4 regions of the Klebsiella sp. A52 genome follow, and region 3 is predicted to be linked to each of the others. Evidence: predicted binding sites of a transcription regulator. Region 3 holds the regulator's gene; each other region holds the start of a gene.

Region 1 (5,361 bases), 540 kb from region 3:
AACAGTTTGATCGTCTAAGCCTGTTGAACGATATCCTTCCGGTTTACCAGCTGGTACTGGGCGAGCTGGAGAAACGCGGCATTGAGTGGGTGCAGATTGATGAGCCGGCGCTAGTTCTGGAGCTGCCGCAAGCATGGCTGGATGCCTTTAAACCGGCTTATGAAGCCCTGCAGGGGCAGGTAAAACTACTGCTGACTACCTATTTTGAAGGGATCACCGACAACCTTGATGTTATCACCGCGCTGCCGGTACAGGGGCTACACGTCGATCTGGTACACGGCAAAGATGAGGTGGCTGAACTACATAAACGCCTGCCGGCCGACTGGCTGTTATCCGCCGGGCTGATCAATGGTCGTAACGTCTGGCGCGCCGATCTCACGGAAAAATATGCGCAAATTAAGTCGCTTGTCGGTCAACGTGAGCTATGGGTCGCCTCTTCCTGCTCCTTGCTGCATAGCCCGATCGATCTGAGCGTAGAGACCCGTCTTGATGCCGAAGTAAAAAGTTGGTTTGCTTTCGCCCTGCAGAAGTGTGGCGAACTGGCGCTGCTACGCGACGCGCTGAACAGCGGTGATACGACGGCGATCGAGGCGTGGAGCGCGCCAATTCAGGCTCGTCGCCATTCGACTCGCGTACACAACGCGGCAGTGGAAAAACGGCTGGCGGCAATCACTGCTCAGGACAGCCAGCGCACCAGCCCTTATGCCGAGCGCGCACAGGCGCAGCGCAAACGCTTTAACCTGCCAGCATGGCCGACGACGACGATCGGTTCATTCCCGCAGACAACCGAAATTCGTACCCTACGTCTGGACTTCAAAAAGGGCAATCTTGACGCCAGCCATTATCGGACGGGTATTGCCGAACATATTAAGCAGGCGATCGTCGAACAAGAACGTCTGGGTTTAGACGTGCTGGTGCACGGAGAAGCCGAGCGAAACGACATGGTGGAGTATTTCGGTGAGCATCTGGACGGTTTCATCTTCACGCAAAACGGTTGGGTGCAAAGCTATGGCTCTCGCTGCGTGAAGCCGCCGGTGGTTATCGGCGATGTCAGCCGTCCGCAAGCGATCACCGTCGAATGGGCGAAGTACGCGCAGTCTCTTACCGACAAGCCGGTCAAAGGCATGTTGACCGGTCCGGTAACCATTCTGTGCTGGTCCTTCCCGCGCGAGGATGTCAGCCGCGAAACAATCGCGAAGCAGATTGCGCTGGCGCTGCGCGATGAAGTGGCGGATCTGGAGGCGGCCGGTATCGGTATTATCCAGATTGATGAACCGGCACTGCGCGAAGGTCTGCCGCTGAAACGCAGCGATTGGGATGCTTATTTACAGTGGGGCGTCGAAGCTTTCCGCATCAATGCCGCGGTTGCTAAGGATGACACCCAGATTCATACCCACATGTGTTATTGCGAGTTCAATGACATCATGGACTCTATCGCCGCGCTGGATGCCGATGTGATCACCATTGAAACCTCGCGTTCCGACATGGAACTGCTGGAATCGTTTGAAGAGTTTGAATATCCAAACGAAATCGGCCCGGGCGTTTATGATATCCACTCGCCAAACGTGCCGAGCGTGGAGTGGATTGAAGGGTTGCTGGAGAAAGCCGCGCAGCGTATCCCGGCGGAGCGCTTGTGGGTTAATCCGGACTGCGGCCTGAAAACCCGCGGCTGGCCGGAAACCCGCGCCGCGCTGGCGAACATGGTGCAAGCGGCGCAAAATCTGCGCGAATCAGCCTGATAGATACGCGGAAAACAACAGAGGAGGCCACGGCCTCCTCTTTTCATGTATCAGGCGAGTTACCCTTTTTTACCGCCATATTGAGCAAACCAGGCCAGCATCCGCTGCCAGCCATCTTTGGCTGACTCTTCGTGATAGCTGGCGCGATAGTCGGCATTAAAGGCGTGATCGGCCTCGGGATAGACCACGATCTCGGCGTTCGCATTTGCCGCCCGCAGCGCCTGGCGCATGGTCTCGACGGTATCCTGCGGAATACTGGCGTCTTTAGCGCCGTACAGGCCAAGTACCGGCGCGTTGAGATCGACCGCGATATCCACCGGGTGTTTTGGCGAATTCAGCGATTTTTCTCCCACCAGTTTGCCATACCAGGCGACGCCTGCCTTCAACTGCGGGTTATGCGCGGCATACAGCCAGGTAATGCGCCCACCCCAGCAAAAACCGGTGATCAGCAGACGATGGGCATCGCCGCCGTGGCGCGCCGCCCAGCTGGCGACGTGGTCGAGATCCGCCAGCACCTGTGCGTCCGGCACCTTAGTGACCAGTTCTTTGAACAGGGTAGGGATATCGTTGTACTCATTCGGATCGCCCTGGCGGAAGTAGAGTTCTGGCGCAATCGCCAGATAGCCTTCCTGCGCCAGGCGGCGGCACAGATCGCGAATATGTTCATGTACGCCGAAAATCTCCTGCACCACGATAACGATCGGCAGCGGGCCGTCGGCGTTTTTCGGGCGGGCGTGATAGGCTGGCATATTCTCGCCCTGCGATGGGATCGAGGTTTCTCCGGCGACAATCTGCTCATCCGACGTATGGACGGCGGTCGAGGCGTGCGGCGAGGCTGCAGGTGCGAATCCAGGTTGCTTGGTGGTGGTCATGGTATTCTCCGTACCCTTATTTATTAGCGCAACACTAACTATAGACCCTTTAGTTCGGGCGGTAATAAAGCACAGTGCCTGAAAGCGGCTATCTTTTGTTCTGTGACCGTGAATATAACTTGTTAATGTGATGTAAATCACTATTTGTTGAAAAACAAATGCAATCATTGTTATGCATGGTGACCATAATCACAAAAATAAGCGAGTGGCTTCTGTAAAGTACCCTTTTGCTTCTGCTGATACTTCGACCCACAGAGGAGTTTTTTATGTCCAAGTCTGATGTTTTTCATCTCGGCCTCACTAAGAACGATTTACAAGGGGCTACGCTGGCTATCGTCCCTGGCGATCCGGAGCGTGTGGAAAAGATCGCCGCGCTGATGGATAAGCCGGTTAAGCTGGCATCACATCGTGAATTTACCTCCTGGCGCGCTGAGCTGGATGGCAAACCGGTGATTGTTTGCTCCACCGGTATCGGTGGCCCGTCGACCTCTATCGCCGTGGAAGAGCTGGCGCAGCTGGGGGTTCGTACCTTCCTGCGTATCGGCACCACCGGGGCGATTCAGCCGCACATCAACGTTGGTGATGTGCTGGTGACGACCGGTTCTGTCCGTCTGGATGGCGCCAGCCTGCACTTTGCGCCGATGGAGTTTCCGGCCGTTGCTGACTTCGCTTGTACCACCGCGCTGGTGGAAGCGGCGAAATCAATTGGTGCGACCACCCATATCGGTGTAACAGCCTCCTCTGATACCTTCTATCCAGGCCAGGAGCGTTACGACACCTTCTCCGGCCGTGTCGTGAGCCGCTTCAAAGGCTCAATGGAAGAGTGGCAGGCAATGGGCGTCATGAACTATGAAATGGAATCCGCTACGCTGCTGACCATGTGCGCCAGCCAGGGCCTGCGCGCCGGGATGGTGGCAGGGGTTATCGTCAACCGTACCCAGCAAGAGATCCCTAACGCCGAAACCATGAAGCAAACCGAAAGCCACGCGGTGAAAATCGTTGTGGAAGCGGCGCGCCGCCTGCTGTAGTTCTTCACTTTTTCTCGCAAGGCCGGACCCTCCGGCCTTTCTTTTTTGCGTAGCGCCTCGCAGGAAAATCCTTTTCAACTGGACGTTTGTACAGCACAATTCTATTTTGTGTCGTAAGTGGTTGCCGGGGAGGCGTTGTGGATATCTCTATTGTGATAAGCGCCGTGGTGGCGCTGGCGGCAGGGTTAGTCGTTGGCTGGCTGGCGACAAAAGCCCGCGCCGATCAAATCCGTGCCGATCTCATTGAAGAGCGCCGCGAGCTGGATATCGAACTTAGCGCCGCACGTCAGCAGCTGGTGCAGGAATCGCACTGGCGCGATGAGTGCGAACTTCTCAACAACGAGCTGCGCAGCCTGCGTGATATCAACACCTCGCTGGAGGCCGACCTGCGGGAAGTGACCACTCGTCTGGAATCTACACAGCTACACGCCGAAGATAAAATCCGCCAGATGGTCAACAGCGAGCAGCGCCTGAGCGAGCAGTTTGAAAACCTGGCGAATCGCATATTCGAACACAGCAACCGCCGGGTTGATGAACAAAACCGGCAGAGCCTGCATGGCCTGCTGACGCCGCTCCGGGAACAGCTCGACGGCTTTCGTCGCCAGGTTCAGGACAGCTTCGGCCAGGAGGCGCGTGAGCGCCACACGCTGGCGCACGAAATCCGCAACCTGCAACAGCTGAACGCACAGATGGCGCAAGAGGCGTTAAACCTGACGAAAGCGCTGAAGGGCGATAACAAAACCCAGGGCAACTGGGGAGAAGTGGTGCTAACCCGCGTGCTGGAGGCCTCCGGCCTGCGCGAAGGCTATGAGTATCAAACACAGGTCAGCATCGAAACCGATAACCGCTCGCGGATGCAGCCGGATGTTATCGTGCGCCTGCCGCAGGGCAAAGACGTGGTTATCGACGCCAAAATGACGCTGGTCGCCTATGAGCGTTATTTCAACGCTGACGACGACTACACCCGCGAAGCGGCGCTACAGGAGCATATTGCCTCGGTACGTAACCATATTCGCCTGCTGGGCCGCAAAGATTATCAACAACTGCCGGGGTTACGTTCGCTCGACTATGTATTGATGTTTATCCCCGTCGAGCCGGCGTTCCTGCTGGCTATCGACCGTCAGCCTGAGCTTATCAGCGAGGCGCTGAAGAACAATATTATGTTAGTTAGCCCAACAACCCTGTTAGTGGCGCTGCGCACTATCGCTAATTTGTGGCGCTATGAGCATCAAAGCCGTAACGCGCAGAAAATCGCCGAGCGCGCCGGGCGCCTGTACGACAAGATGCGGCTGTTTGTCGACGATATGTCGGCCATCGGCCAAAGCCTTGATAAAGCGCAGGATAACTATCGCCAGGCGATGAAAAAGCTCGCCTCGGGGCGCGGCAACCTGCTGGTACAGGCCGAGTCATTCCGTGGCCTGGGCGTCGAGGTTAAACGCGAGATTAATCCTGATTTAGTCGAACAAGCCACGGCGCAGGATGACGAATACCGCCTTGAGGAAGATGAAAATTTACCGCAGGAAGATGTGTTTAGTGCCGATTCCGCGTCTGTAGCGAGAGCAAACGAGCACGTCAGGCCAAGCTGAAACGTATGGGAAATGGCCTGAATCTGTTACACTCGCTGAACATTTTCTTGATAAGTAAGCGGGCATAGAGATGGTTGAGGATTCACAAGAAACGACGCATTTTGGCTTTCAAACGGTAGCCAAAGAGCAGAAGGCG
Region 2 (5,361 bases), 2.2 Mb from region 3:
CCAATACACGACTGGCTGCTGTCATCGATGCGCCCGCCGATAATCGTCACTTCAATCTGTTTGAATTCAGCCAGAAACAGTGCGATATGCAGATCGCTGGTGATGACCCGCAGCGGCAGATGCGTAATCTGTCGCGCCAGTTCAATCATAGTGGTACCGGCGTCCAGCACAATGGCATCGCCGGCCTTGATAAGCGACGCCGCCGCTTTCGCGATGGCGTACTTCTCCTGCGGACTACGCTGCGCTTTTTCCAGCGTCGTCGGCTGTGTGGGAATAAATCGGTTGAGCGTCACGCCGCCGTGGGTACGGCTAATTACCCCTTCCTGATCGAGTTTAATCAGATCGCGACGAATGGTCGCCGGCGAGGCGTTGGTTACCGCAACCAGTTGGTCGACCGTTACCAGATTATGGCTTTTCAGGAAGTCCATAATCTGCTCTAACCGATTATATCCCTTCATGTTATTCCTGTGCGATTTGCATGGCGAGCTCAATGGAGGTTGCCATGCTCTCAGACTTCGCTTTACCTGTCCAGGCAATATCAAAAGCGGTGCCGTGGTCCGCGGAGGTGCGGATAAACGGCAGCCCGGCGGTGATATTCACCCCATCATAGAACCCGAGCAGCTTGAGCGGAATATGCCCCTGATCGTGATACATCGCCACCACCATATCGTACATGCCTTCATGGCACTGCATAAAAACGGTGTCCGGCGGGCACGGTCCGAAGACATGAACGCCCTGTGCCTTCATCGCCGCGACGGCCGGGGCGACGATACGAATTTCCTCATCGCCAAACAGACCGTTTTCACCGGCATGGGGATTCACCCCAGCGACCGCGATACGCGGCTGCTGGTAACCCACGCGGCGTAAAAAATCATCGGCGACGCGGATAACCGTCTCTACCCGCGACTGGCTTAGGGTATCGAGGAAGCGTCGCAGCGCGATATGGGTGGTGACGTGGATCACCTTAAGCTTATCGGTGTACAGCACCATGGCATAATCTTTAGTCTGGGTCAGGTGGGCCAGCAGTTCGGTGTGTCCCGGGAAATGGTGCCCGGCCAAATGTAGCGCTTCCTTATTTAACGGCGCGGTGGCGATAGCTTTAACTTCGCCCGCCAGCGCCAGCGCGGTGGCGCGCTTGATGCAGCGATACGCCAAATCCCCGGCCTGGGCCTGAACTTCACCGGGCCGCAGGGCCTGAGGGTCGCTTAACGGTTCATCAATCACGTTAATCGTCGCGGGTGAAAACTGCGCTTCTCTCGGGTGCTCAATAATCCGCAACTCCGCGCGCGGGGTAATGTTCAGCGCCAGGATTCGCCGCAGCGTCTGCGCGCAGCCCACCACCACCACCGGCGCGCCGCTCAGTTCGCCTTCGCTCAGCGATTTAATAATAATTTCCGGACCAATGCCCGCCGGGTCGCCCATCGTTACCGCAATCATGTTAGACACTCAGTTTCTCCTCAATAAAATTCACGACATCCCGCAGCGTGGTCTCCGTACCGAATCCCCCTGCTTTGGTCATCACCGGACGCGGCCAGCGACTTCCGAGAAAATGGCCGTACGGCACGCATTGCGCCACCCGGCCGGTTATATGAAACCCCTGCGCGCCGAGCGCCTGAGCGACGGCGATCGCGACATCGCCACCGGACAGATAGAGCGCCCCGGGCGCATGGAACTCAACGGCGAGTTGAGTGACCTGCGCGAGATAAGCGCAGATCCGTTCTCCCAGCGCAGCGCGGCTCAAGCCGCGTTCACGGCACAGCGCCTCAATGCCGTGCCGGACAGCGCTGTCCGCGCAGGTGGTGACCACGCAATGATGATTTGCCGCCAGCGCCGCGGCGATTCGCCGGGCATCGGCCAGGGCGTCGCCGTTAAAGGCGCGGGCGGCATCAATCCCGATCCGCGCGACTCGCGGATGGCCGGCCAAAGCGGCGACCTGAGCCTGCGCTATTTCACTCATGGAGCCGACCACCGCCAGCAACGGCCCGGTCGTGGCCCGGCGCAGGTAGCGCGCCAGCGCCTCGCAGATCCCCGCAGATCCCACCAGCAGCGTTTGCCGCGCGCGGCTGGCTACCGCGGCGATTACCTTATCCAGCTGCGCGTCTTCTTCAGCATCAATAATCAACACACGCGGTTGGTCGCTCTCTTCCGCGAGGGCGGCTGCCAGTTGCTGCGCATCCAGCGAACGGCACGGCAGGCGGCTCTGCATGGCGAGCAATTGCCCAATATCGGCGCTACTGACCGGCGTTTTGGGATCGCTGGCGAATTCGGTTTTATCGAGCGCCACGCCGTGGACATAACATCGTCCGCCGCGGGTTATGCGCCCTGCCGCCGGAAAGGCCGGCGCGACAACCGCGACAGAACAGCTCCGCGCACGCATCATTGCCTCCAGTTCCGCGCCGGGGTTGCCGCGCAGGGTGGAGTCGATTTTCTTCACCTGCCAGACGGCGGCGAAATTTTCCGCATCACCGAGTATCGCGTTTACTTTCTCTGCTGCCTGCGCCGCGGAAAGCGCCCGACTATCGCTATTGAGAACCAACGCCCGGGTGGTCGGCTGATGACCGGCGTTAAACGCCACCTCAACCGCTAAACCCGCTTCCGCCAGACTGACACCGGCATCATTGGCCCCGGTAAAGTCATCTGCCAGCACCAGAACAGGATTATCGCCGCAGCTCATTCTCTTTCCTTCATCGCTTATCTGAATCGCTAATGATTATATTCAATCATATTTGATTAAATGTGAGCAAGCTCAAGTTATTAAACCTCCGTATAAATTATAACTTTTGCTCATCGAAATGAGTGAACACCAAGTGGATTGATTGAATTTAATCATTACAAAAAAGGAGTAAGACGTGGCGACGATTAACAGCACGATTATCAGCGGCGCGGGCGCCATCTCAGCGCTGAAGCCAGTGCTGGCAGGTAAAAAAAACATTTTGCTGGTCACCGATGCGAACGTCGGTAAGCTCGAAGCGACCAAACGGATCCAACATCTGCTGGGCGAGAATACCGTTGATGTGAGGATCGTGGATTCCGTCCCGGCAGAGCCCAGCCAACATGATGTGGCGCAGATTGTTGCCCAACTCGCGGGAGCGCAGCCGGAGATGGTCGTCGGTATCGGCGGCGGCAGCGTTCTCGACGTGGCTAAGCTGCTCTCGGTACTACTTCATCCCGCATCCCCTTCGCTGAACGCGCTGATCGACGGCGAGAAACCGCGCCTGCGTCTGGCATCGCTGCTGATACCCGCCACCGCCGGCACCGGCTCGGAAGCGACGCCAAACGCTATCCTGGCTATTCCCGAACGTAATACCAAAGTGGGGATTATCTCCCCGGTGCTGCTGCCGGATTTCGTGGCCCTGTTGCCGGAACTGACCACCAGCATGCCTGCGGCCATTGCCGCCTCCACCGGCATCGATGCGCTGTGTCATCTTCTGGAGTGCTTTACTTCAACCGTCGCGAACCCGGTAAGCGATAACGCCGCCTTAATCGGCCTGTATAAGCTGGTACGGAATATTGAGCGTTCCGTGACCGACCCGCAGGATCTCACGGCGAAACTGGAGATGTTGTGGGCCTCGTACTATGGCGGCGTGGCTATCAATCATGCCGGCACGCATCTGGTGCACGCGCTCTCCTACCCGCTTGGCGGCACCTGGCATCTGCCGCACGGCGTCGCGAACGCCATTCTGCTGGCCCCCTGTATGCAGGTCGTGCGCCCGTACGCGGTGGATAAATTCGCTCAGGTCTGGGATCTGATCCCGGACGCCGATCTGACCTTGAATAACGAAGAGAAATCTCATGCGCTGGTCCGCTGGCTGGCACAGCTGGTGAAACGGCTGGCGCTGCCGGACAACCTCGCCGCGCTGGGCGTACCACCAGAGAGTATTGAAACGCTAAGCGCCGCGGCGCTGGAAGTAAAACGATTAATGAACAATGCCCCATGCAGCGTAAGCCAGGCTCAAGTCCAGGCGATTTACCAGACGCTGTTTCCACAGTCATGTCATCAGGGAGAAGAGAGATAAATGCATCATTCCATTCGCGGCGTGTTAACCGCCATTGTTACCCCCTTTACCGCTAGTGGTGAACTGAACCTGACGGCGCTACGCCAGCAGGTAGAGCGACAGCTGGCCGCCGGTAACGGCATTTTTTGCGGCGGAACCAACGGCGAGTTTTTCGTCCTTAATGAGGCGGAAAAAATTGCGGTTGCCGAAACCTGCGTCGAGGCGGTTGCCGGACGCGCGCCGGTGGTGGCCCATATTGGCGAAGTGTCGACGCGGGAAACCATTCGTCTTGGCCAGCAGATAGCAAGATCAGGCGTCGACGCGGTGTCCGTCATCACCCCGTGGTTCGTGCCGCTTAAACAAGATGAGCTGGTAAGCCACTACACGGCGATCGCCGATGCGCTCAGCGTACCGGTATTTCTCTATAACATCCCGGCGCGTACCGGGAACACCATTGAACCGCAAACCGCTCGTCGGCTGGCTGCGCATGGCAACATTATTGGCATAAAAGATAGCGCGGGTAGCTATGACAGCCTGAAGGGCTTTCTTGATGCGGTGTGCGACATCGACGGTTTTAATGTCCTGAACGGGCCGGATTCGCTGATTCATCAGGGTTTCGTGGATGGTTGTTCAGCGTGCATTTCCGGGCTGGCTAACGTGGCGCCACGGGAGATTAACGCGATTTGGTCAAGCTTCCAGGCAGGCGATATTGCGGCCTCAAGGCTGGCGCAGGAAAACGTCACCGGCCTGCGTACCGATCTCTATAAAGTCGCCTTTTCCCCTGCCGCGGTGAAAAAAGCCTTGCAGCTGATGGGCCATGAAGTCGGCGATAGCCGCTACGCGGTGCAGTTTAGCGCATCTCAACTGCAGCAAATACGTGGGATCATCGCGCAGTATCTTAATTAAGCGCTGCGCTTCTTCAACAAAATAGACCGGGTACCTGTGTGCCCAGGATTCGTACGCCCAAAGAGAGGCTAAGATGAATCATTTTACCACTGAAGATACCTTTATTATTGTCGGCATTGTCATCGCCTATATCTTATTTACCACCTGGCTGACGTTCCGCATCAGAAGTAAAAACTCCGGGGATTTTATGGAGGGCTCGCGCGCGATGCCGGCCTTTATCGTTGGTATCCTGCTGATGTCGGAATATATCGGCGCCAAGTCGACTATCGGAACCGCACAGGCCGCATTTGAGAGCGGGATTGCCGCCTCGTGGTCGGTGCTGGGCGCCGCCATTGGCTTTCCGTTGTTTGGCCTGATACTGGTTAAGCGGATTTATAATACCGGCAAAATTACTATTTCCGGGGCGATTGCCGAGCGATACGGCACCAGTACCAAGAATATTATTTCCATCATTATGATT
Region 3 (5,361 bases):
TGCTGCTCAAGGGTGCTGAGCGGCCCACGCAACACTTCCCCGTCCTGGGATTCCATAATATTCACATCGCCCGCGCTGCCCGGCCCGTCTGAATCCAGACGCTGCTGACAGCGCTGCAGGGCAATTTCACACGATTCCAGATACCGCTGCGCCAGGTCAGGCGTTAGCATCGTATGCTCGCGCGCCAGCGTGGTCATGGCGTTGATATGCTCAACGATAAACTGGCTATGGGTTACCCACAGCTTCATATCTTCCAGATAGTGCGAGTTAAAGCCCGGTTCCTGCATCGCCTGGTTAAGCGAGTTATACAGGGCGTTGTGCGCCTGGTTGACGCGCATACGCTGGTAGGCCAACGCCGGGGCCTGCGGATCGGCGCTAAGGATCAGCCGAATAGCCTCCTGATCGGCCTCCAGGGCATCGTGGGCGTTTTTACGTAGCAGGCCGCTCTGCCATTGCGGCCATAGCCAGACCATCCCGCCAAAGGCGATCAGACAGCCAATGATGGTATCGATAAAGCGGGCGACGATGAACTGCTCGCCGTTAAGCGTTAGCAACTGCAGGGTATATACCGCGGTGACGGTAAAGCCCACCATCGCCCAGCCGTAGTGTTTACGGATGATGAGATAGCTCAGCAGCGTGATGAACAACATACCGCTTAACGTGTAGCTCTCCGGTACGTGGAAATGTAGGGTCAGCCAGGCGATCACCAGGCCCGCCAGGGTGCCTGCCGCCCGGTGGACAATCCGCACGCGGGTGGCGCCGTAACCGTTTTGCGTCACGAACAGCACGGTCATCAGGATCCAGTACGGCTTCGGCAGATGTAGGGCGCTGCCCATCAGGCTGGCGATGCTCAACATTACGCTGATGCGCGCGGCGTTGCGCAGCGCCGGGGATTTCAATGACAGGTAGTTCTTCAGCGCCGGTAGTAGCGGTAGGCGCCGTTCTTTATCCGCCATCAGGTTACGTGCGTACAGCGGGCGCTGGGTGCGCAGCACGCGGGCGATACGACTGAAGTGCCAGGCGCAGAACTGGCCTACCGGGTTATCGGGATGCTGATAAGCGATTTTTTCCAGCGCGCCGATTTGCTTATCCATCTGGAAGCGACGCGGGTAGCGGTGGTAGAGAATATCATCCGCCAGCACCCGCAGACGCGCGGCGACGGTCTGCGCGTTCCAGCGGATAACCGCTTCCGCATGGCTGCGCTCCACCAGTTTTTGTACCTCTTCCGGCTGGTGCAGGCTCACTGAAATATGTTCCTGCAGATCCAGCCCAACCTGGAACGCGCGCAGCAGGCGCTTATGATCGCTACGCTGGTTGGCGGCTAACATATGCATCTGCTGGTAGCATTGGGTAATTAAATCGACCACCTTCTGCTGGCGGGTAAGCAGCGGCGGCAGGGAGGTCGTCGGGTCAGTGTGCTGCGTCAGGAGGCTATATTTGGCCTCGCAATAATTAGCCAGTTCGCGGTAAAGCAGGCTTAACGACTCGCGCAGCGGCTGCTCCCGCCAGAGCCAAAACCAGAACCAGTTAAAGAGTCCGTACCACAAGGTTCCCAGCGCATAGATAAGCAGCGGCTCCCAGATGGGCATATTGCCGGCCAGGCTTAAGGTAAAAATGGCGGCGATAAGCGATGCCGGCAACAGGCGAGCGTGCAGCGAACTGATTTCCGCCGTCACGCCGAGAATCAGCGCCAGCGCGCTGAGGATAAGCGGCAACGGGATGTCCCGCGCCAGAAGCAATTGCACAATCAGGCTGCTGCCGGCAAACAGGCAGCCGCCAACGATCAGGCGTTTGAAAAAGCGTTTATGCGGGGTGTCGAGACCGGCGATATTGCAACAGGCGGGAACTAACGAGAACAGCAACCCTTGCTGCAGATGGCCGAGCAGAAGCCCGATGGCCACAGGTAGACACAGCACCAGCGTTTGCCGCAGTGCGTAGTTGACTTCCGGGTGGTAAATCAGCCTGCGCCACATGGGAGAAACAAAAACGGCGTACTGCGCGGAGCAATACGCCGTTTAGCGACTTAACGGGTACCGTAGACGACGATAGTTTTACCGTGTGCGGAGATCAGATTTTGATCTTCCAGCATCTTCAGAATACGGCCAACCGTCTCACGAGAACAGCCGACGATCTGGCCAATTTCCTGGCGGGTGATTTTGATCTGCATCCCGTCCGGGTGGGTCATGGCATCAGGCTGTTTCGCCAGATTCAGTAAGGTCTGAGCGATACGGCCCGTCACGTCGAGGAAAGCAAGGTTACCGACTTTCTCGGAAGTGACCTGCAGACGACGCGCCATCTGCGAAGAGAGGCGCATCAGGATGTCCGGGTTCACCTGGATTAACTGACGGAATTTTTTGTAAGAGATCTCGGCCACTTCACATGCGGTTTTCGCACGTACCCAGGCACTACGTTCCTGACCTTCTTCAAACAGGCCTAATTCACCGATGAAATCGCCCTGGTTGAGGTAAGAGAGGATCATCTCTTTACCTTCTTCATCCTTGATGAGTACAGCCACGGAGCCTTTTACGATGTAGTAAAGCGTTTCCGCTTTCTCACCCTGGTGAATCAGCGTGCTCTTTGATGGGTACTTATGAATGTGGCAATGAGACAAGAACCATTCAAGGGTAGGGTCTGTTTGCGGTTTGCCAAGCACCATGCGCGGTTATCCTCTGTTATAAGCTATCTCCGGACGCCGACACTACACGGCATCCGGGCATGCAATCGTATTTTTCCCTATGCCTGGGAAGCTGGCTGCTCAATTTATGCAGCCTGTAATGTGAACTCCTCAGCATACATGCGGTACATCAATGTATTACTGTAGCATCCAGACTGTTTTAGCATAGCTTTCACCGCATGTCTCCTGGTGTCTCGCTTCAGCATGACCCAGGTCGCCTTCCGTTGCGAGATTTGTTATGTGCGCGTAATCTGTCAGGAAAATTGCAACAGCGGAGTTAAATTTTATGCAAGCGCGTGTGAAATGGGTGGAAGGTCTAACCTTCATCGGTGAGTCGGCCTCCGGCCACCAGATTTTAATGGATGGCAACTCCGGGGACAAAGCGCCCAGCCCGATGGAAATGGTGCTGATGGCGGCGGGCGGCTGTAGCGCAATTGACGTGGTGTCTATCCTGCAAAAAGGGCGTCAAAACGTCACCAACTGCGAAGTGAAGCTGACCTCTGAACGCCGTGAAGAGGCGCCGCGCCTGTTCACCCATATCAATCTGCACTTTATCGTCACCGGTAAAGAGCTGAAGGATGCGGCGGTGTCCCGTGCGGTGGATTTATCCGCGGAGAAGTATTGTTCGGTGGCGCTGATGCTGGAAAAGGCCGTTAACATCACCCACTCTTACGAAGTGATCGAAGCCTGAGACGAATTGATGTAGCGGGACGCTAACCCCGGCAGCACGGCGACCGGGGTTTTATTTTGCCCTTAACTAATGGTTTTGCCTTCCATCAAGCGCTCGACCAGCGGCGCCATAATGAGCTCCATCGCCAGCCCCATCTTACCGCCTGGCACCACCAGGGTGTTCATATGCGAGATAAACGACCCCTGTAGCATCGCCAACAGCCAGGGGTAATCAATCCCCTGCAAATTGCGAAAGTGAATCACCACGAAGCTTTCGTCGAGCGATGGAATGCCTTTGGCGGCAAACGGATTCGAGGTATCGACCGTCGGCACACGCTGGAAGTTGATATGGGTGCGTGAGAACTGCGGGGTGATGAAATTGATATAGTCTTCCATCGAACGCACCACCGAGTCCATCACCGCTTCGCGCGAATGGCCGCGTTCGCTGGTATCGCGAATGAGCTTCTGGATCCATTCAAGGTTGACGATCGGCACCACGCCGACCAGCAGGTCGACATGTTTCGCCACGTCATGCTGCGGCGTCACCACGCCGCCGTGCAGCCCTTCATAAAACAACACGTCGGTCGGTTCAGGCAGCGGTTGCCATGGGGTAAAGGTGCCGGGAACCTGATTCCAGGGAACCGCTTCATCGTAGGTATGGAGATATTTGCGCGACTGGCCCTTGCCGAATTCGCCGTACTCTAAAAAGGTGCGTTCAAGCAGGCTGAAGTCGTTGGCTTCCGGGCCAAAGTAGCTGATGTGTTTGCCCTGATCGCGCGCCTTGCGGATCGCCATGTCCATTTCCGGGCGAGTATAGCGATGGAAGCTATCCCCTTCGACCTCCGCGGCATGCAGGTTCAGTTGCGAGAAAATTTTGCGAAACGCGAGGCTGGTGGTGGTGGTGCCCGCGCCGCTGGAGCCCGTGACTGCGATCACTGGATGTTTGGCAGACATAACAACTCCCTGATTAAGTGATGGTGTGTCGCCGTATCGCGCCAGGCACTCGCGGTTAGAGGGGCATGGCGCTTAGCCGTTAAACATCTTGCGGGGCATGATGTTGACCGTCTCGTGCAGTTCTGACCACACCAGCACGGCCTCCCCGGTTTTAAGCTGCTGTTTTACATCGGCGACTTTATCGGCAAGCGAACGTTCATGTTCACCATAATCGGTGCCTTCGCGCAACACAAAGCTTTCAATCAGATTATCCAGCGTTTCGGGATCGAGATCCTGCCAGGGAATAATCATGCTTGTCCTCCCAGCCAGCGGGTTAACCAATCCGGAATACGTTGCTCCAGCCACATTTGCGGTTTTCGCAGCGTACCGCCGACAAAGCCAACGTGGCCGCCCTGTTCCGTGAGCTGATATTCGACGTTAGCCGGCAGTTGTTCCTGCGGCGGAATTGAATGATGGTCCATAAACGGATCGTCTTTCGCGTGAATGATCAGCGTCGGCTTGGTGATATCGCTTAAGCGCGGCATCGCGCTGCACTGTCGGTAATAGTCTAGCGCATCGGCGAAACCGTGGATTTTGGCGGTGATCATGTCGTCGAATTCGCGGATGCGGCGCATGCTTTTAAGCTGGCGAAGATCGACCGGCAGCGAGCCTGGATAGGCTTTCAGCTTGCGCGCGGCGTTGGCTTTCAGCAGGTTGAGCAGGTAACGCTGATAGACGCGCGAAAATCCTTTGTCCATATGGTAGCTGCAGGCTTCCAGCATAAAGGGCGCCGAGACAATGACGGCTGCATCGAGCGGAATATTGTCGCCTTCTTTCGCCAGCAGACAGCCCAGCATGTTGCCGCCAAGCGAATAGCCTACCGCCGCCGTCGGCGCGGCGCCGAACTCGCGCTGCAGCCAGTGCAGGAACCAGGTACCGTCTTCCGTTTCGCCAGAGTGATAAATACGACTGTTGCGATTCGGCTCGCCGCTGCAACCGCGAAAATGCATCACCACCCCGAGCCAGCCGCGCTGCATGGCGGCGTGAATCAAACCGTGGGCGTAAGGGCTGTGCAGGCTGCCTTC
Region 4 (5,361 bases), 1.2 Mb from region 3:
CGGCCCGAGGAAACGCGGTTCGCGTTTGAAGATATAGAGATCCGCCAGCGCGCCAAACCGGGCGCCAAACTCGCGAAGACGCACGGTCCACATATCCTTCGGCGAAGGCACCGCATAGCACTGCGCCTGAATCCCCATATGCAGGGCGATAAACAGCGCGCGCTCGCAGTGGAAGCGCTGGGTGATAATAATAAAATCGTTGGTATCGAACACTTTGCGGGTGCGCACGATCGAATCGAGGGTGCGGAAACCAGCGTAGTCCAGCACGATATCCGCCGGATCGACGCCGGCTTTGATCAGATCCCGGCGCATGGTCATCGGTTCGTTATAGCTTTGCAGGGCGTTGTCACCGCTTAACAGCAGATAATTGACCTTACCGCTATTGTAAGCGTTGAGCGCGCCCTGGATCCGGTAACGATAATACTGATTGATCACGCCGGTGCGATAATATTTGGCAGTACCCAACACCACGCCAACCTGGCGGTAGGGGAGATCCTGCAGCTCATCGTAAATATAGGGCGCGGTTTTCCAGCTCATCCAGCGGTCAAGACCCAGCACGGTCAACAGCAGCAGGCCGAGCAGGACTAACAGGCTGTATAACACACGCTTTAACATGAACTTGACTCAATGGTGAACGAGGGAAGCTTCAGGCTACTTTACCCGCCGGGTAAGCGCAAGAAACCATCGTTTAATTGCGGGGATTTTCAGCAATATGGCAGATTACCGAATCCAGGCCGGATAAGCCAAAGGCGCATCCGGCAATCTGCTCAGGCTATCTGGCTAGTTAACCTAACAGCACGCGGTCGATATTCTGACAGCCCAACGCTTTCAGGGTTGCAACGGTCGCATCCCACTGGATAAGCGCGGCGTCGGCTTTCTCGGCTAACAGCGCGCGCTGGATATCCGGATAGTCGTAACCGTTAAGGCTCAGCAGGTTCAGCGCGCCCTGCAGCGGCGGTAGCGTCGGATTGAACGCCGCGTTTTCCGCGTAGCTGCCGCAGAAAATGGTGCCGTCTTTCAGCTCAAGCGCCACGCCGGAAGGGGAGTTGCTGTACGGCGCATGGCAGCGGTTCGCCGCCTGAATAGCCGCCTGCGTGAGCGCATCGCCGCTGAGGGGGAAGCCGTGATCCTGCTCATCCATCAGCAGCGTTTTAATCTCCAGATCTTTCGGACCAAAGGCGTCTGGCAGATAGTGCTGCAAGGAGTGCGCTTCGCGACCCGGCAGATGAATGCGCAGCGCCAGACCGCTGTTCAGTTCGTTCATAAACTGGCGACAGTGGCCGCAAGGCGTGTAGTTGACGGTAATGGCGCGCAGGGATTTTTCGCCGCGCAGCCAGGCGTGGCTGATGGCGCTCTGTTCCGCGTGGACGGTCTGCTGCATGGTGGCGCCGAGGAATTCCATGTTGCCGCCGAAATACCAGCGACCGCTCACGCCGCGGGCGATAGCGCCAACGTTAAAGTGAGAAAGATCGGCACGGGCGCAGGCGGCGGCAAGCGGCAGTAGCGCAAAGGCCAGCGCGTCTTCATCCAAACCTGTTGCTTGTTGTAGCGTCGCCACCTGATCGGCTTCGAGCAGCGCCGGGAAGTGCGGGTCTGCGAGCATCGGGGCGATGGCCGCCTGCAGGTCTGCCGCCAGATTAGTCAAAGCAGCTTGAAAACGAGAGTGCATAGCGTTGCCTCATAACAATGTAATGGGAAGCTAGTGTACGGGCCCGTACGGGCCCTATATGTGACATAAGTCTCATTGTTTGTGCAACGCTAATTTGTTGCATTTATAAGTGTGATGCATATCACATTTATCCAACAACAGCGACGATCACCGGGAACAGAAAAGGCGCGACCAGCGAGGTAATAATTCCGCACAGTACCAGCGCCAGCGAGCTAAATGCCCCTTCCTGGTAGTCCAGTTCGGCGCAACGGGCGGTGCCGAGGGCGTGCGAGGCAGTACCCATCGACAGGCCGCGGGATGCTTTAGTATGAATACGCATGGCGTTAAGCAGCGTATGGCCGAACACCGCGCCGAGGATGCCAACGAAAATGACGCACACGGCGCTAATCGCTGGAATACCGCCAATACTGCCGCTGACCGCCATGGCAATCGGCGTAGTGACGGATTTTGGCATGATGGAAGCGGCGATTTGCGGGGTGGCGCCCATCAGCAGCGCGACGGTGGTACCGGTGATCATCGCCACGCAGCTACCGATAAAGCAGATGGTGATGATGGATTTCCAACGCGCGCGGATCTGGTGCAGTTGTTCATACAGCGGAAAGGCCAGCGCGACCACCGCCGGCTGCAGCAGATCGTTAAGGATTTTGCTGCCGGCAAAATAGCGTTCATAAGAAATGCCGGTGACCAGCAGGAAAGGAATAATGACCACCATGGCGACCAGCAGTGGGTTGAGCAGCGGAAATTTAAACCGCGCCGCCAGCTTGCGGGCAAGGAAAAAGACAATCAGCGTTAACGGGAGCGACCACCACATTTCATGGATCATTTTTTACTTCCTTTTTGCCCGATGATTTTGCGTTCACCGTGGACCAGATGCGAGCTCCAGCTCACTACCAAAAAGACTAATAAGGTACTGACGGCGCAGGAGACCGCCACCGGCCCCAGCTGCGCGCGCAGCAAATCCCAGTACTGCATTACGCCGACGCCGATAGGCACGAACAGCAGCGCCATGTAGCGAATCAGGATGTTGCAGCCGGGGTTGACCCACTGCGGCGGCATAATTTGCAGCGCCAGCAGCACGAACAAAATCAGCATGCCGATAATGCTGCCGGGAATTGTGATGGGCAGTAGCCCGGCGATAAAAATGCCCGCATACAAGCAGGCGTAAATCAGGACGAAAGCTCGCGCGTACTGCCAGATAATATTCAGCGACTTACTCATGGTAATAACCCTTGATGAACTGCCATTCATCATACAATTAAACCCTGAAATGTGCTACCGATCACATCATGAATTCTACGCATCGTCAGCATAGAAAATGGGAACAGCGGCCTTATTCTGCGAGGTAGTGCAGAAAACGAGTGAGCGCCAGCGACGGTACTTCGCTTTTGCGCCAGAACATCCCAACGCTACCTTTTTGTTCAATACGCGGCAAATTCAGAATCGCCAGTTGCCCATGTTCGGCGTAATGCTGCGCCAGCCGCAAAGAAAGAATAGAGATCATATCGCTGCTTTGCAGCAAATTGCTGGTGACATTCATCGAGGCCGACTCGATAGTATTCTCCGGCAGCATGACGCCGTTATCGACCAGCGCGTTATCAATACTCTGACGAATGGGCGTGCCGGTAGGCCAGACGATCCAGCGCCAGGCGGCAAGATCCGCCCAGCTCAGATGGGACCTGCTGGCCAGCGGATGATCGGGACGGGCGACGAAGCATACCGGTTCGGTATAGAGCACACGGTAGTTGAGCGGCAGTTCCAGCGCGCGCCCCCCAACACGTCCGACGACCACATCGACCACGCCGGAGAGCAGGTCGTGTAGCAGTGGAGTCATCACTTTTTCTTCGATATTCAGATGCAGGGTCGGCATCTCTTTAAGCAGGGCGAGGATCGCCTGCGCCACGCAGTCTGTCGCCACCGGCGAGCAGCCGATCATCAGGCTGCCGACCAGCCCGCCTTGTTTAAAGCGCTCGATCTCGTACTGCGAGCGCGACATGTCGTTGATTAGCCGCTGGGCGTGCTGAAGCAGCAGTTTGCCGCCTTCCGAAGGGCGCAGGCCCTTACTGTGGCGCTCAAAGAGCGGCATGCCGACTTCTTCTTCAAATTGCGTCAGCCACTTAGAGAGTGCGGGCTGGGTAATATTCATCATTTTCGCGACCTGCGTGAGATTGCCTTGCTCACCCAGCGCCACCAGCATTTTCAAATGCTGCAGCTTCAACTTTTGCGTCCAGTTCGCCATCAGCAGATAACCTCCAGGTTATGTCTATGCCCGAAAAGCCATTGTACATTTCATCGCCATAGTTACAAAATCGCAACATAAAAGAAATAAATACAACATCTACCCTGACCTGCACTGAGGCATCATTATGGCTCAACGACGTGAACTACAGACGTTACTCAACGCAGCGCCGGTTGGCGCCCTGCAGTGGCGTGTGATTATTTGCTGTTTTCTGGTGGTGATGCTTGATGGTTTCGACACCGCCGCCATTGGTTTTATCGCCCCCGATATCCGCGTTCACTGGCAACTGAGCGCCAGCGAACTCGCGCCGCTGTTTGGCGCCGGACTATTGGGATTGACCGCCGGGGCGCTGCTCTGCGGCCCGCTTTCTGACCGCTTTGGCCGAAAACGGGTGATTGAGTTCTGTGTTGCGTTGTTTGGCTTATTTAGCCTGCTCTCCGCGTTCTCGACGAATCTTGAAATGCTAGTGATCCTGCGTTTTCTCACCGGTCTGGGATTGGGCGGGGCGATGCCCAACACCATTACCATGACTTCGGAATATCTGCCGGCTCGCCGCCGCGGGGCGTTAGTAACCTTGATGTTCTGCGGCTTCACGCTGGGGTCGGCGCTGGGCGGCGTGGTGAGCGCCCAACTGGTGGCGCATATCGGCTGGCACGGCATTCTGGCCTTAGGCGGCATCCTGCCGCTGCTGCTGGCCGTCGCGCTGCTGTGGGCGCTGCCGGAATCGCCGCGCTGGCAGGTTCGCCGCGGACTGCCGCAGGAGACCATCGCCAAAACCGTCAGCGCCATCACCGGCGAGCGCTATTCCGAAACCCATTTCTGGCTGGATGAATCGGCGGCCGGGCCGAAAGGCAGCATTAGCCAGCTGTTTGTCGGCCGCCAGTTGACGATCACCTTGATGCTCTGGGTGGTGTTCTTTATGAGCCTGCTGATTATCTATTTGCTCTCCAGCTGGATGCCGACGCTGCTTAACCATCGTGGTATCGATTTGCAGCACGCTTCGTGGGTGACCGCCGCGTTTCAGGTGGGCGGCACGCTCGGCGCACTGTTGCTCGGCATCCTGATGGACCGTTTCAATCCCTTCCTTGTGCTGGCGCTGAGTTACTGCCTGGGCGCGTTGTGCATCGTGATGATCGGTTTAAGCGAAAACGGTTTGTGGCTGATGGCGCTGGCGATTTTCGGCACCGGAATCGGCGTGAGTGGTTCGCAGGTAGGCCTGAATGCGCTGACCGCCACGCTTTACCCTACTCAGAGCCGCGCGACCGGTGTCAGTTGGTCCAACGCCGTCGGCCGCTGCGGCGCCATCGTTGGTTCGCTCTCCGGCGGCATGATGATGGCGATGAATCTCTCTTTCGACACGCTGTTTTACGTTATAGCGGTACCGGCGGCGATCGGCGCGGTGATGCTCATCCTGCTGATGCTGGCGGTTCGCCGCCCTGGAACTGTACCCGACGCG

The links. The regulator CRP, encoded in region 3, controls carbon source genes, mostly activating them, when cyclic AMP is high. The targets are predictions, from matches to a motif close to ATGTGANNNNNNTCACAT.
Region 1: a site for CRP is predicted at 2,737-2,754, ahead of udp (uridine phosphorylase). Genes of this name have one in related genera too.
Region 2: a site for CRP is predicted at 2,735-2,752, ahead of KGA69_RS18775 (iron-containing alcohol dehydrogenase). Genes of this name have one in related genera too.
Region 4: a site for CRP is predicted at 2,937-2,954, ahead of KGA69_RS14160 (CidA/LrgA family protein). Genes of this name have one in related genera too.

Annotation. Positions count from the first base shown of each region.
Region 1 covers NZ_CP074437.1:1,234,154-1,239,514, reverse strand. Annotated here, with positions in the region: gene metE (5-methyltetrahydropteroyltriglutamate--homocysteine S-methyltransferase) at 1-1,739, shown strand, start outside; gene KGA69_RS05720 (dienelactone hydrolase family protein) at 1,799-2,611, opposite strand; gene udp (uridine phosphorylase) at 2,878-3,639, shown strand; gene rmuC (DNA recombination protein RmuC) at 3,777-5,225, shown strand; gene ubiE (bifunctional demethylmenaquinone methyltransferase/2-methoxy-6-polyprenyl-1,4-benzoquinol methylase UbiE) at 5,296-5,361, shown strand, end outside.
Region 2 covers NZ_CP074437.1:3,974,227-3,979,587, forward strand. Annotated here, with positions in the region: gene KGA69_RS18760 (DeoR/GlpR family DNA-binding transcription regulator) at 1-458, opposite strand, end outside; gene KGA69_RS18765 (D-threonate 4-phosphate dehydrogenase) at 460-1,446, opposite strand; gene dtnK (D-threonate kinase) at 1,439-2,674, opposite strand; gene KGA69_RS18775 (iron-containing alcohol dehydrogenase) at 2,850-4,016, shown strand; gene KGA69_RS18780 (dihydrodipicolinate synthase family protein) at 4,017-4,901, shown strand; gene KGA69_RS18785 (sodium:solute symporter family protein) at 4,975-5,361, shown strand, end outside.
Region 3 covers NZ_CP074437.1:1,777,125-1,782,485, forward strand. Annotated here, with positions in the region: gene KGA69_RS08250 (YccS/YhfK family putative transporter) at 1-1,973, opposite strand, end outside; gene crp (cAMP-activated global transcriptional regulator CRP) at 2,024-2,656, opposite strand; gene KGA69_RS08260 (OsmC family protein) at 2,961-3,365, shown strand; gene KGA69_RS08265 (phosphoribulokinase) at 3,428-4,297, opposite strand; gene KGA69_RS08270 (YheU family protein) at 4,370-4,588, opposite strand; gene KGA69_RS08275 (hydrolase) at 4,585-5,361, opposite strand, start outside.
Region 4 covers NZ_CP074437.1:2,988,110-2,993,470, forward strand. Annotated here, with positions in the region: gene sanA (outer membrane permeability protein SanA) at 1-615, opposite strand, end outside; gene cdd (cytidine deaminase) at 785-1,669, opposite strand; gene KGA69_RS14155 (CidB/LrgB family autolysis modulator) at 1,797-2,492, opposite strand; gene KGA69_RS14160 (CidA/LrgA family protein) at 2,489-2,887, opposite strand; gene KGA69_RS14165 (LysR substrate-binding domain-containing protein) at 3,000-3,905, opposite strand; gene KGA69_RS14170 (3-hydroxybenzoate transporter MhbT) at 4,033-5,361, shown strand, end outside.